Regions from separate parts of the Alteripontixanthobacter maritimus genome, predicted to be linked through region 1. Evidence: predicted binding sites of a transcription regulator. Region 1 holds the regulator's gene; each other region holds the start of a gene.

The links. The regulator LexA, encoded in region 1, represses DNA repair genes until DNA is damaged. The targets are predictions, from matches to a motif close to GTTCCNCNCTTGTTCT.
Region 2: a site for LexA is predicted at 2,047-2,062, ahead of HME9302_RS06935 (ATP-dependent helicase). Genes of this name have one in related genera too.
Region 3: a site for LexA is predicted at 1,810-1,825, ahead of HME9302_RS09760 (deoxyguanosinetriphosphate triphosphohydrolase). Genes of this name have one in related genera too.
Region 4: a site for LexA is predicted at 1,764-1,779, ahead of recA (recombinase RecA). Genes of this name have one in related genera too.

The regions. Positions count from the first base shown of each region.
Region 1 is NZ_QBKA01000002.1:1,196,808-1,200,221, reverse strand. It holds gene HME9302_RS06030 (ComEC/Rec2 family competence protein) at 1-944, shown strand, start outside; gene lexA (transcriptional repressor LexA) at 1,105-1,797, opposite strand; gene HME9302_RS06020 (molybdopterin molybdotransferase MoeA) at 1,881-3,074, opposite strand; gene moaC (cyclic pyranopterin monophosphate synthase MoaC) at 3,071-3,414, opposite strand, start outside.
Region 2 is NZ_QBKA01000002.1:1,398,472-1,401,885, reverse strand. It holds gene HME9302_RS06935 (ATP-dependent helicase) at 1-2,025, opposite strand, end outside; gene HME9302_RS06930 (GFA family protein) at 2,159-2,563, shown strand; gene rsmD (16S rRNA (guanine(966)-N(2))-methyltransferase RsmD) at 2,566-3,117, opposite strand; gene HME9302_RS06920 (pseudouridine synthase) at 3,117-3,414, opposite strand, start outside.
Region 3 is NZ_QBKA01000002.1:1,960,236-1,963,649, forward strand. It holds gene HME9302_RS09755 (NAD(P)H-binding protein) at 1-601, opposite strand, end outside; gene HME9302_RS09760 (deoxyguanosinetriphosphate triphosphohydrolase) at 594-1,769, opposite strand; gene HME9302_RS09765 (aspartate/glutamate racemase family protein) at 1,887-2,567, opposite strand; gene HME9302_RS09770 (alpha/beta fold hydrolase) at 2,674-3,414, opposite strand, start outside.
Region 4 is NZ_QBKA01000002.1:1,415,641-1,419,054, forward strand. It holds gene HME9302_RS06995 (class I SAM-dependent methyltransferase) at 1-319, opposite strand, end outside; gene recA (recombinase RecA) at 625-1,686, opposite strand; gene HME9302_RS07005 (DUF4139 domain-containing protein) at 1,841-3,414, opposite strand, start outside.

The DNA.
Region 1 (3,414 bases):
ACAGCGCACCTGTGCGGGCGTTCCTGCTAACAAGGGACGAAAGCTGGTTCGCGCGGATGGGGCGGGGGACTGTGATGTTGCTTGTGACCGGCTTCGTCATCGAGATTGCGCTTATGCCGATCGTCATGTTCCACTTCCATCGTGCGGGGCTATTCGGGGCGTTCGCGAATGTAATCGCGATCCCGCTGGTGACGTTCGCGTCGATGCCGCTCATCGCAGTGGCGCTGTTCCTCGATGTGGTGGGGCTGGGTGCACCGGCATGGTGGGTGGCAGGCAAATCGCTGGAGGCGCTGCTCGGTATAGCACATTATACGGCGTCGCTGCCGGGCGCTGTGAAGCTGGCACCCCAGATTGGGCTGGGAACAGTGATGCTGTATGTGGGCGGGGCGCTCTGGCTTGCGTTGTGGCGCGGTAATGCGCGGCTATATGGTCTCCTGCCGATCGCAACCGCCGCTGTCATGGCGGCGGCAACTCCCGCGCCTGATATGTTGATTTCCGGCGATGGTCGGCATGTCGGTATAGCGGGGGAGGGCAACCAGCTTATCCTGCTCCGGGATAGTCGCAGCAGCTATGTCCTCGACAACTTTACCGAACTGGCGGGTGTGGCCGGGCAGCCTGTGGCCATCGCAGATTGGCCGGGAGCGAGCTGTAGCCCGGACTTTTGCGTGGTGGCGTTGGAGCGGGGCGGGCAGACCTGGCAAATCCTGCTCGCCCGAAGTCGGGATCTGGTCGAGGAGCGCGCGCTTGCCGCAGCGTGCGAACGCAGCGATATCGTGGTTGCGGACCGATATCTGCCGCAAAGCTGTGCGCCGCGCTGGCTTAAGGCGGATCGCAGATTGTTGGAGCAAACTGGAGGGTTGGCCGTTGATCTGGACGGAGCGCGCTTCGATGCCGTTGCCGATACGCAGGGAAGCCACGGGTGGTGGAAACCGGACGACCGATGACTGGCAAGCCGGGCGGGTTACGCAAACACTGGCTGCAAATTCACCGCGCTGCACATTCTTAGAGCACCGAGACCCCCGCGCGAGAAGCTAATAAAGCGAAGGGGCAGCAATCTGCCGCCCCTTGCCAACTTCAAATTCTCTGTTGGTAGCTTTCGCGCTACTAGTGGTAGCGCCGTAGCAGTCCTGCCAGCTTGCCCTGAACCTCTACTTCGCCCGGACGGTAAATCTGTGCGTCGTAGGCCTGATTGGCTGGATCGAGCACGACCTGCCCATCTTCGCGCCGCAGATACTTAAGCGTCGCTTCCTCGTTATTGACGAGTGCCACCACAATCTCCCCGTCTCGCGCGGTATCGGTGCGCTTCACGAGAGCGAAATCACCGTCGAAAATACCTGCTTCGATCATGGAATCGCCGGAGACTTCCAACGCATAATGTTCACCGGGGCCGAGCAATGCGGCAGGAACAGGCAGGCTGTTCTGCCCCTCGATCGCCTCGATCGGTGCGCCTGCCGCAATACGCCCATGCAAGGGTACGTCGATCACGTCGTTAGCAGGCTCGGGTGCCCGCGCAGCCTTCGCCGCTGCGAGAGAAATCACATTGCTGTTATCCGCGCTGTTCGCAGCGGACACTGGCGTCGCATCTTCGGGTTGCTTTATCACTTCCAACGCACGCGCCCTGTTCGGAAGGCGGCGAATGAAGCCGCGTTCTTCCAACGCGGAAATCAGGCGGTGGACGCCGGACTTGCTTTTCAGGTCCAGCGCGTCCTTCATCTCTTCGAAAGAGGGGGAAATGCCGGTTTCTTCCAGGCGTCGCTGGATGAACTGAATAAGTTCGTGCTGCTTTGCGGTCAGCATGGCGAAATGCTCCTTAATCGCCCGTTCCTTCGCCACCTTATGGTGAACGAATACGGAACAATTAGGAAACGAATTTCATCAAGTCAAGCATTTCCGCCATTCTGGATCGGATAGGTCGGAACGTGTGTTCCTGCTTTCATCTCTGCGCTGTGAGCAGGCCGATCGATCAGCGCGTTTGCGGTGGCGAGCGTAAGTAGCGCGCTGCTGTCGCGCTGGTCCAGCGGTGTGACGACCCCGTCTGCTATTTGCGCGCGCACAAACTCCTGCCGTCCACCGACCGCAGCCATGTCCCGTCCCAATAGGATCGGTACGGGGCGCACAAGGCATTCGCTCGCACCGCAAAGCCGCCGGATTGCAGGCAGCATGAAATGGAAGGCCGTGACGAAGCTCGACACGGGATTGCCCGGCAGGCCGAGGATTAATTGCTTGCCCAACTGTGCGACCATCACCGGCTTGCCGGGCCGCATCGCTACTTTCCAGAACGCAATGTCCGCGCCGGCCCGTTGGAGCGATGGGCGAACATGATCGTGATCGCCGACCGAGGCGCCGCCGGAGAAAACCAGAAGATCGGCGGTGGCATGGGCATCCAATGCGTCGACCAGAGCGTCAGGCGTGTCGCGCAAGGGTGGGGTGGCCACTATGTCGCACAGTTCCGCGCTTGCCATCGCGGCGAGCATCGCGCCGTTGCTGGCGGGTATTTGCCCATGCCCGCACGACGCAGGATCGGAGGTCAACTCGTCCCCGCATTCCAGAATAACGATCCGCGGTTTACGCCTTGCAGGAAGCCGGCCGTGACCTGCCGCGCGGGCAAGTGCGATCTGTGCCGGGCCGATCCGGGTTCCGCCAGGCAGCAATGGGTCGCCATCGGCAAAGTCGAAGCCTTCTCTCCGAATGTGTTCGCCGGGAACCAGCGCACCATCGGCCTGGCTCAAGATCTCGCCTTCGACCTGGGCGTTCTCCTGTATCAGGATTGCCTGCGTTCCGGCCGGACAATGGGCACCGGTCGATATGCGAACAGCATCACCGTCGGCCAGATGACTGCCGAACGGTAGGCCGCACCGGCTTTCCCCGACCAATTTCCAAGCACCCTTACCGGCGACCGCATAGCCATCCATCGCTGACACGTCCGCTGCAGGTTGCGTGCGGGCTGCGAGGAGCGGCTCTGCCAGATATCCGCCCAGCAGGCTTTCGACAGGCTGCGGCGCGATAGTATCGGCCGCATTCACCAGCGTTAGCAACCGCTCCTGGGCATCGACGAGCGATATCAGCGCGCTCATGCCGGAGCGTGCCAGTCGCCCGACTTGCCGCCCGATTTCGACAGCAGCCGGATGCCTTCTATGACCATTGATTTATCGAGCGCCTTGGCCATGTCGTAGATGGTGAGGCACGCCACGCTTACACCCGTTAACGCCTCCATCTCGATGCCGGTCTTGCCTGTCAGGGATGCTGCCACAGTGACGGTCAGTCCCCCGTCCTCGAACGCAAAGTCTACGGTTACCGCGTCCAGCGCAAGCGGATGGCACAGCGGGATAAGGTCGCCCGTACGCTTCGCCGCCATAATACCTGCGATGCGAGCGGCGGCCAGCACGTCACCCTTTGGAGCATTGCCATCGCGGA
Region 2 (3,414 bases), 200 kb from region 1:
GCGGGCGGCGCTGACATGGGCGAACGGATCGTCGCTTTCCGACCAGTTGGCACGCCATAGGGATGCACCGCCGCTCATGGTCGTTTCGGCATCGTAATGCTCATCCGGCAGGTCGTCGACGAAGCGGCTGGGAATGGAGCTGGTCCACTGCCCGTAAATCCGCCGGTTTGCCGCATGCAGGATCGTGCATTTGCGCTTGGCCCGGGTGATCGCGACGTAGGCCAGCCTGCGTTCTTCTTCCAGACTGGCGAGCCCGCCTTCGTCGATTGCGCGCTGGCTGGGAAAGACGCCTTCCTCCCATCCGGGCAGGAATACGTTGTCAAACTCTAGCCCCTTGGCCGCGTGCATGGTCATGATGGTGACCTTTTCACCTTCATTGGCGCGGTCGTTTTCCATCACCAGCGAAACATGTTCGAGGAAATCGCCCAGCGTGGGATATTCCTCCATCGCGCGGGCCAGTTCGGAAATGTTCTCCTGCCGTCCGGCGCTGTCGGCGGATTTCTCCTTCTCCAGCATCTCGTTATAGCCGTTCTCGTCCATCACGGTCCGGAGGAGTTCGGCAGGCGACATCTGCTCGGACAATTCGCGCCAGTGCAGGAATTGCCGCATCAGCCCGCCGATGGTGTTGGCCGCACGTTTGGGCAGTTCGTCGCTGTCAGCCAGTTGCAACGAAGCCGCCGCGAGCGGCAACCCGGTGGCGCGGGCGTGCTGGTGCATCTTCTCCAATGTCTTTGCACCCAGACCGCGCTTGGGCTGATTGTAAATCCGTTCGAACGCAAGATCGTCCTGCGGCTGGGCGATGACCCGCAGATAGGCCAGCGCATCGCGGATCTCGGCACGTTCGTAAAAGCGGAAGCCACCGATGATCCGGTAGTTCAGACCGATCTGGATGAAGCGGTCCTCAAACTCCCGCGTTTGGTACTGCGCGCGTACGAGAATTGCGATTTCGTCCAACGAAGCGCCTTCGCGTTCCAGACGCTCGATTTCCTCGCCAACCCTGCGGGCTTCTTCAGGCGCGTCCCAAACGCCGATCACACGTAGCTTGTCGCCGCCCTCCTGTTCGGTCCACAGTTCCTTGCCTAGTCGCTGGCTGTTGGCATCGATCAGGCCGGATGCGGCGGCCAGGATTGGTTTGGTAGAACGGTAATTCTGTTCCAGCTTGACCACCTTGGCGCCGGGGAAATCCTTCTCGAACTTAAGGATATTAGCCACTTCAGCGCCGCGCCAGCTGTAGATGGACTGGTCGTCATCACCCACCACGCAGATATTCTTGCGCTCCTGCGCCAGCAGCCTCAGCCACAAATACTGCACCTGGTTGGTATCTTGATACTCGTCCACCAGGATATATTTGAAGCGTTTCTGATATTGCTTCAGCACCTCGGGTTCGCGGCGCAGAATGTTCAGCATGTGCAGCAGTAAGTCGCCAAAATCGCAGGCGTTCAAGGCCTTCAGCCGGTCCTGATAGGCAGTGTACATCTCCTGCCCCAGACCGTTGGCGTAACTTTCGTTTTCCACCTCACCCAGATCGGGCGGATTTAGGCCGCGGTTCTTCCAGCGGTCGATCAAGCCAGCCAGCTGGCGCGGTGGCCAGCGCTTTTCGTCGATGTCCTTGTCGCGGATCATCTGTTTGAGCAGACGCAACTGATCGTCCGTGTCGATGATGGTATAATTCGACTGCAGACCCACCAGCTCTGCATGGCGGCGCAACATCTTGGCGCCGATCGAATGGAACGTACCAAGCCACGGCATACCTTCCACCGCATCGCCGATATGCCGCCCGACCCGCTCGCGCATTTCACGGGCGGCCTTGTTGGTAAATGTGACACACAGGATTTCGCTTGGCCAAGCGAGGCGCATGGCGACCAGATGCGCAAGCCGTGCTGTCAACGCCGCAGTCTTGCCGGTACCCGCTCCCGCCAGCATCAGCACCGGGCCATCCGTGGTCAGCACCGCCTCCCGCTGCGGCGCGTTCAGCATCGCCGCATAAGGCGGCACATCCTGCTGGGCAGGAGCGTTCGGCGGCATGGATAGGTTTTCAGGCATCCGTGAACAGGTAGGGAACGGCGCGGATGCGGGCAAGGGCGCAACGGACCTTTCGCTCCGATGCTACGCGGCGTAGGGCAGCGCTTACGCCGCACTATGCGCGGTAAAAGGAGATATGCCGATGTTGGAAGGTAGCTGCCATTGCGGCGCGATCCGTTACGAAATCGCGGGCGACCCGATCAACCACATGCTGTGTCATTGCAGCGACTGCAGGCGGGCATCAGGCGCGCCGGTGGTCGGCTGGTTGATGGTGGACGACAAGGCGCTGACGATCGAGGGCGAACCTTCGATCTATGCGTCGTCCGAAAGCGGCAGGCGCCATTTCTGCGTGCAGTGCGGAACGGGGCTATTCTATTCCAATGCCGAAATGTTGCTGGGACTGGTGGACGTACAAAGCGCCACTCTGGACGAGCCAGAGAACATTCTGCCCGAGGCGCATATCCAGGTCGCTGACCGGATTGCATGGATGAACGATGTGCAAAAACTGCCGGAGCACCAACGATACCCGGAGCCCGAGTGATTTCAGTCGGCGTCAGTCAGCCGCATCAAGGTAAGCCGCGCCTTACCAACCTTGCGTTCCGCTTGCGCCGATAGTCCTTTCACATCGATGGTATCGCCGGGTCCGGTTTCGCAGGCGACCCACGTGGCCTCGCCAATCCACCCCAGCCGCAGCAGCCGTTGAAGCGCCACGGTGGTTGCCGTGGTGCCGTAAGGCGCATCCAGCAAAATCAGGTCATGCGGGGTTTTGGCCGGTCCGAGATCAAGCACCGAGCCGCCCCGAACAATTGCTCGCGTGCGGGCATCCAACGTACCCACATTTTTGCGGATAGCATCGAGCGCATCCCGGTCCTGCTCGACGAACAGGCAAGATGCGGCTCCTCGCGACAAAGCTTCCAGCCCCAGCGCGCCCGATCCCGAAAACAGGTCGGCAACCGACAAATCTTCAAAACTGCCAAGACGGCTGGCGAGCATATTGAATAGCGTCTCGCGCGTGCGATCCGCTGTGGGCCGCGTCGTCTCGCCCTTCGGCGCTGCCAGTTTGCGGCCGCGCCATTCGCCCGAAATTATTCGCATCAGCCCACCCGCATCAATTGTTTGCGAAAATACTCGACTTCTTTCTGCTTCACTTCAGCCGCCTGACCGCGCGCGAGATCTGTGAGTTCGAAAGGTCCATAGGCGGTCCGCATCAGGCGTGACACTTCAAGCCCAAGATGTTCCAGTACGCGGCGCACTTCGCGGTTCTTGCCTTCCGTCAGCGACAGTTCGATCCACTGGTTGCGTCCGGTCTTACGTTCCAGATTGGCGTCGATCCGGCCATATTGCACGCCATCAATCGTGATACCTTCGATCAGATCCTCCAACCGCGACTGC
Region 3 (3,414 bases), 760 kb from region 1:
GCGCATCAATTGACCGCACTGCGCGATATTTGCCGTGCAGGAACAGGTCGGTAATGGGGGCAAGCATCATGCCCAGCCGTTCCGCCGGACGCCGGTCATCCGAACGCGGCCCTTTCAACAAGCCCGGGCGCACGATGTCGAGCCGCTTGAAGCCGGTCTTCATCAAAGCTTGTTCGGCCTCACCCTTCACTTTTAGATAGAAATTGTTCGATGCCGCGTTGGCCATGGTCGAGCTGATTGAAATGAACCGTTCGACGCCGAACTGATGCGCGGCTGCGGCCACTGCCAGCACGAGATCGTGATCCACAGCGCGAAATGCCGCTTCATCCTTGCCCGCCTTGTTCCAGGTGGTGCCCAGCGCGTTGACCACCACGTCCGGGCGGACCGATTCCAACACTTCGCTCCAGTTCGCAGGATCGGCCACCACCATTTCCATTCGTGCACCGGCTGGCAATTCCGCCTCCCGCCGAGCCAGCGCTACCAGCTGGAAATCGGCTCGGCCGGTGCAGGCTTCCATGATCCGCGAGCCGACCAGGCCCGTCGCGCCGACCAGCAGGATCTTTTCAGCAGCAGGGCCGCCTGCGGAAGAAGGTTTAGACATTTCGCAATCCTTCGGGAGCCGCGCCGAACAGCACCTCGTAGCGATCGATGGCGAACCGGTCGGTCATGCCGGCGATGAAGTCCGCAATATGGCGGCTTCGCTGCGGCTCGTCCTGCGGCAAGTGGGCAGTCCATTCATCACCCATCAGGGCCGGATCGGCAGCGTAGGCATCGAACAACCGCGCAATAATCTGTGTGGCGCGTGCTGCCGTGCCGGTCTGTTCGGGATGGTAATAAAGCTTGTCGTACAAGAACGCCTTCAACGCCCGTTCGTTCGCAGCCATGGCAGGCGAAAATCCCGCCAGCATCGTGCCTGCACCGCGGATATCGCCAATCGAACCGGCGCCCTTCACCGCCTGTCCCGTGTGGGCAAGCAGATCGTTCACCATCAGCCCGATCTGGCCGCGCACCAGTTCGCGCAGTTTGCGGTCATGCGGTGCGTCGGGGAACCGCCGTTCGACGGTCCGCCATTGCTCGGCCACGAAATCAAGACCGAGCAAATCGTTCAGTTGCAGAAAACCAGCGCGCAGCCCGTCATCGATGTCGTGATTGTCATACGCGATGTCGTCGGCCAGCGAAGCGACTTGCGCTTCGAGCGAAGGATGCTGCGCCAATTCCATCGGGTAAGCAGCGTCCAGTTCCGCCAGCGCCCAGCCCGGCTGAAGGACCGGGCCGTTATGTTTTGCCAGCCCTTCCAACAACTCCCATGTCAGGTTCAGCCCGTCGTGGCCGGGATAGGGGCTTTCCAGCCGCATCAAGGTGCGCAGGGTCTGCGCGTTGTGATCGAAGCCTCCTGCGCTTTGCATGGCGGCTCCCAGTGCTTCCTCCCCGGCATGGCCGAAGGGGGGATGGCCGATATCGTGGGCCAAACATAGCGCCTCGGTCAGATCCTCGTCCAGCTTCAGCGCGCGGGCGATGACGCGGCCGATCTGCGCGACTTCCAGACTGTGCGTCAGGCGAGTGCGGTAATGATCGCCATCGGGGCTGACGAATACCTGCGTTTTGGATCGCAGCCGGCGGAAGGCGATCGAATGGATGATGCGATCGCGATCGCGCTGGAATTCGCTGCGCGGCCCGCGCGTTTCCAACCCGCCCGAAACACTCGTACTCGTAGAGAATTCACGCCCTTTGCTGGCGGCGGGATCGGCGGCGAAGGGTGCTCTTTCCATGTGCCCACACGATTAGGCTGGGCATGGAATGCGGGCAACAGGAACAGGTTGGCAACATGGGCCGCCGGTCACGAAAAACGGTCCGGTCGCGGCGAAAGCAAGTTTCGGCCGGAGGCTTCAGTCGCTGCCGAGCAGCCAGTCAGTCGCCTTTTCGCAATGGATGCGCGTGGAATCGAAGATCGGCAGCACGTTGGCTTTCACATCGACCACCATTTCCAGTTCCGTACAGGCCAGCACAATCGCATCGGCCCCGTCCTGTTCCTTGCGCGTGATGATGGTGCGCAAGGCGCGTTCCGCATCGCGCGTGACCCGGCCCAGCACCAGTTCTTTGTAGATGATGGAATCCACCATCTCGACCACATCCATGTCGGGCGGCAGCAGGTCCACACCATGCGCCACCAGTCGGCGGCGGTAGAAGCTTTCGGTCATCACAGTGCGCGTGCCAATTAATGCGGCGCTCTTCACACCCTTCTCTTCCATTGCCTCGCCCACGCAATCGGCAATGTTGATGACGGGCACGGAAACCTGTTCCTGCACTGCGTCATAGACGCGGTGCATGGAGTTGGCGCAGATAATGATTGCGCCGGCACCCGCCTGTTCCAGACGTTTGGCCGAGGCGGAGATGGTCGACGCGGCGCGGTCCCAATCGTCCGCATCGCTGAGATTGTAGAGGTCTTCGAACGACAGGCTTTCGATCAGCAGCGGCGCGCTGGCCGTCTGCGGACCGCGTTGCTGCACCAGCCGGTTGATGTTTTCGTAATAGGTGCGGGTGGCAATCCAGCTCATCCCGCCAATCATTCCAAGCTTGCGCAAGATAAGCCCCCAAATTCGGTAAATATCAGGTTACGTCGCCTATTCGGGACATTGATCCCAACAACTTCACGAAAGGTGAACGACGCGCGCGTCAGCCGGTTCCGATTTCGTTTTCCGGCCGGGGTTCAGGCGCGGCGGAACGCGGCCGATAGACTGTGCTTTCCAGCCACGCGCGCAAATCCCGCACGCTGCGCTTCGGCGCCTCCTCCATTGGCAGATGACCAATGCCCGGATAGGATACCAGCGTCGCATTCGGCAGTGTCCGGGCGTACCACTGCCCGGCAGCGAAAGGGATCAAAGCGTCCTCCTCGCCCCACATAACCAAGGTGGGAACACTGGTCATCGCCACATCGCGCGGCTTGAAAACGTGCCAACCGTTCGAGAACCTTTCCAACGTGGCCTGACGATTGCCAGGATAACGGAGCAGTTCCCAGTACCGGTCCACCGCTTCCGGCGTGACGATGTCCTGGTTGGACACAGATTGGGACAGGCTTGCCGCAATCATCGACCGCGGGGTAATCTGGGTAATGAGGTTGCGAATGACCGGCGTGGCCGCAACGGTAAAGCCAATGTTCCCGCCCTCGTCTTCCTCGCGCCTTATAGGCGCACCGCCTGCATCGACCAGCACTAGGCCGGCAAGTTTTTCAGGGTGCTTCATCGCATAGCCCATTGCAATCGAGCCGCCCATTGAATTGCCTGCCAGCACGAAACGGTCCAAACCTAAATGGCCGACCACCCGGTCCAACTGCGCCACAAACGCGTCGTTGGAATAATCGCCATCGGGCGCTGGACCGGTCAGGCCGTGGCCGATCTGGTCGAAGCGGATGACACG
Region 4 (3,414 bases), 220 kb from region 1:
GCCATGCGTCGGGAGACCAGCCTGCCGCGTCGTCCGTTGCGAATTGCAAATTGGGAAGTCGGACGCCGCGATTTCGTGCGACGTCGATCAATCGCTTGCTAACATCGATACCTGTGATTTCGGCCCGTGTATGTTCGCGTGCCAACGCCAAAGAGATCTCGCCAGCACCACAGCCGATGTCGAGCGCACGGGTAAACGAAGCCGCTCTGGCCGCCCCGAGGATCGTGTCCGTCAGTCCGTTGAAGCTGCGATCGGTGCGGCGCCATTCCTGGGCCCAGCTGGCGCCAACACGCCCTTCCCACAATACCTGATCCGTCATCGTTCCCACCTTGCGCCCGACCAGCTGAGGTTGTCGGAAAACCTGTGAATAGTCAGTTAGCTGATCCAAAACTGCCGGGTAACCGTATTCAGAGAAGCCGAATCGCGTGTTCTTCTCACTCGTCGTATTGACAAGCCGCCTCGCGATACAAGAAATTATTTAACATTTGTGTATAATAAACACACGAAAAACCGGCGCCAATCCGTCAGGAGGAGCGCCGGTTATCCGTGTTTCCGAAAGGCCGATCCTTAAAAAGAACCCGAGAGCATCGGTTAGGGATGCCACCTTCCGCGTGAGGAGCAGTGTCAGTCGTCCCCGTCGGGACCTGTCATCATATCCTCGGCAACCTCGTCGGTCTTACCGCGAATAGCGGCTTCCAACTGGTCGCGAATTTCGGGGTTTTCATCGAGATAGGTCTTGGAATTTTCCCGGCCCTGACCGATGCGAATACTGTCGTAGCTGAACCAGGAACCGGACTTCTCAACGATGCCGGCTTTCACGCCAAGGTCGAGAATTTCACCGGTCTTGGAAATACCCTTGCCATACATGATGTCGAATTCGACTTGCTTGAATGGCGGCGCCACCTTGTTCTTCACCACTTTTACACGGGTCGAATTGCCGATAATCTCGTCCCGATCCTTGATCTGGCCGGTGCGGCGAATGTCGAGGCGAACGGACGCGTAGAACTTCAGCGCGTTGCCGCCTGTCGTGGTTTCGGGATTGCCGTACATCACGCCGATTTTCATGCGCAGCTGGTTGATGAAAATCACCATGCACTTGGACCGGTTAATCGAGCCGGTCAGCTTGCGCAGGCTCTGGCTCATCAAACGTGCCTGAAGGCCGACGTGGCTATCGCCCATCTCGCCCTCGATCTCGGCGCGGGGCACGAGTGCTGCAACCGAGTCCACAACCAGTACGTCGACCGCATTCGAGCGCACCAGGGTGTCGACAATTTCCAGCGCTTGTTCACCAGTATCGGGCTGCGAGATAATCAGCTCGTCGATATCCACGCCCAGCTTGCGCGCATAGACCGGATCGAGCGCGTGTTCCGCGTCAACGAAGGCAACCGTACCGCCGTTTTTCTGCGCTTCCGCCAACACGTGCAGCGCCAGTGTTGTCTTGCCGGAGCTTTCCGGTCCGTAGACTTCGATAACGCGCCCCTTGGGCAGGCCGCCGATGCCGAGCGCGATATCCAACCCGAGCGATCCTGTGGAAATGGATTCCACATTCATCGTCTCCCGGCTGCCCAGCTTCATCGCCGAGCCTTTTCCGAATGCGCGATCAATTTGCGCGAGTGCGGCGTCCAGTGCTTTCTGACGGTCCACGTTGCTTTCCTTACCTTCAACCAGCTTGAGATTAGCAGCCATGACATTGCCTCCATCAGTTGCCTAGGGCAGATGCCCCGCTCTTCAACTGTTGCAGTATGTATCGGCTTTGTTCCGCAGGAACAAGAGGGGAACGCAAAATTATTGCATCGGCTAAAAACCGGGCTAATCCGGGATTTTAGGCCGAAAGTTCGCTTTAGTCGAAATCAGTGCGGCGAATTTTCCATTTGAATGTTCGGGACGTCTTCGCCGGGACAGCGGTTTCGTAAATGCGCATTCCGTCATTGATCTCCACCTTGCGCAATCCTCGAACAGACCATTGCGAGGATGCCCCCAGGACGAACCGCATGGTAACAGGATGAGGATTGGCGTTGGAAACCTTTGCTTCCATCCGGGTCCATTTCCGACCGTTATCGTCTGGAGTGCCGCGTCCTGCATTGCTGCATGAGGCAAACACCGCTGAGCTATCCCCTACCGGTAGTTCGATATCTTGCCCCACGGCGAAATCACGCAAACCCTGTTCTGCGACGAGCTGATCGCCGTAGGGGCCTGGCTCGAAAAGGGTGAAGCCGCCGCTGGGCATCGCTACGCCGAGTCCCATAGCTTCCTCGTTCTTTGTTACCAGCAACCGGCCCGCGCCCACCAGGCCCGACTTTTCATTCCATGGCTCGCAGATCGTCCGGTAGATTTGACGTGCGATAACCGCTTCCTTGTCGAGGAAGGCGACCTGTTTCAAACCCTTCGATGAAACGGTAACGGGTTGTGGCACGCGGTAGAGCTTGAGATCCCCCAAATCCTCTTGCGTGGCCTGCGATATGCGTGAGCCGGTAACGACTATTTTCTGATCCGAAGTTGCCGAAACAGGCGCTGGCGGCGGAGGGGGAGGCGGCGCCATCATAGGGGCCGGGGAGTTGAAGGTGCGCCCTGACCGCTCCATACGCGGCATGGGAGATCCTCGGGCCGTGCTGCCAATGGGGTAGCAAAGCAGACGCAACGGCGTTGCCTCGGGTGCGTCGGCCAGTTCCTCGAAATCGCTTTCCACATTCAACGTGCCGGCCACCGCCAGCAAGTCTGCATTGGCAAAGCTCTGGCCATTATCATTCAGGATCGTCAGCCAGCTCAGCAAGTCGAGCACCATTTCGGGCGAGCCACCTTTCGGTGCGGGCCGCGTTTCCAGGATCGTACCCACATAATGCGCTTGCCAATCGAAACCCCATGACAGGTAAGTCAGAGTCACCGTGTAAGTGCCGCCCGCCGGGTCCTGCGTATCGATCGAGAACACCGGCTTTGCCGAAAGCCCCTCCGGCACGCGGTCGAAAGACAATCGCTCCGGAAGACCGGAGCAGCGCACCGCCTCGAACCCTTCATCCGTTTCCACGACCAACCCGCCATCGGCGCGTGTGCGGATGATGGCCCGCTGGCTTTGTTCGATGCCGGTTGCGGGATCGGTCCTTGTTATCCTCACCCGATTACCAAGCGTGCCGTCGACCAAAGCACCCGGGCTGAGCAGATCGGCATTACGGTTTTTCTCGATCGTGCCACCCGGAAGGCCTGTGACGATGGCGCTCACGGCAACCATGCCTTCGGATACGCCTTCGAACCGGATGCGGGACTGGCCTGGCGGCAGCGTGACGGTGCGCGTCTCGCTGATCATGGCGAACCCCTCAGGCCAGCGAAGATCCATCTCTTCCTGCGGACCGCGCGCCGGATCGCGATAGACGGTGACCGACAGCCCGTCGGGCTCGCTTGCATCGACTATAGAGCGCGCGG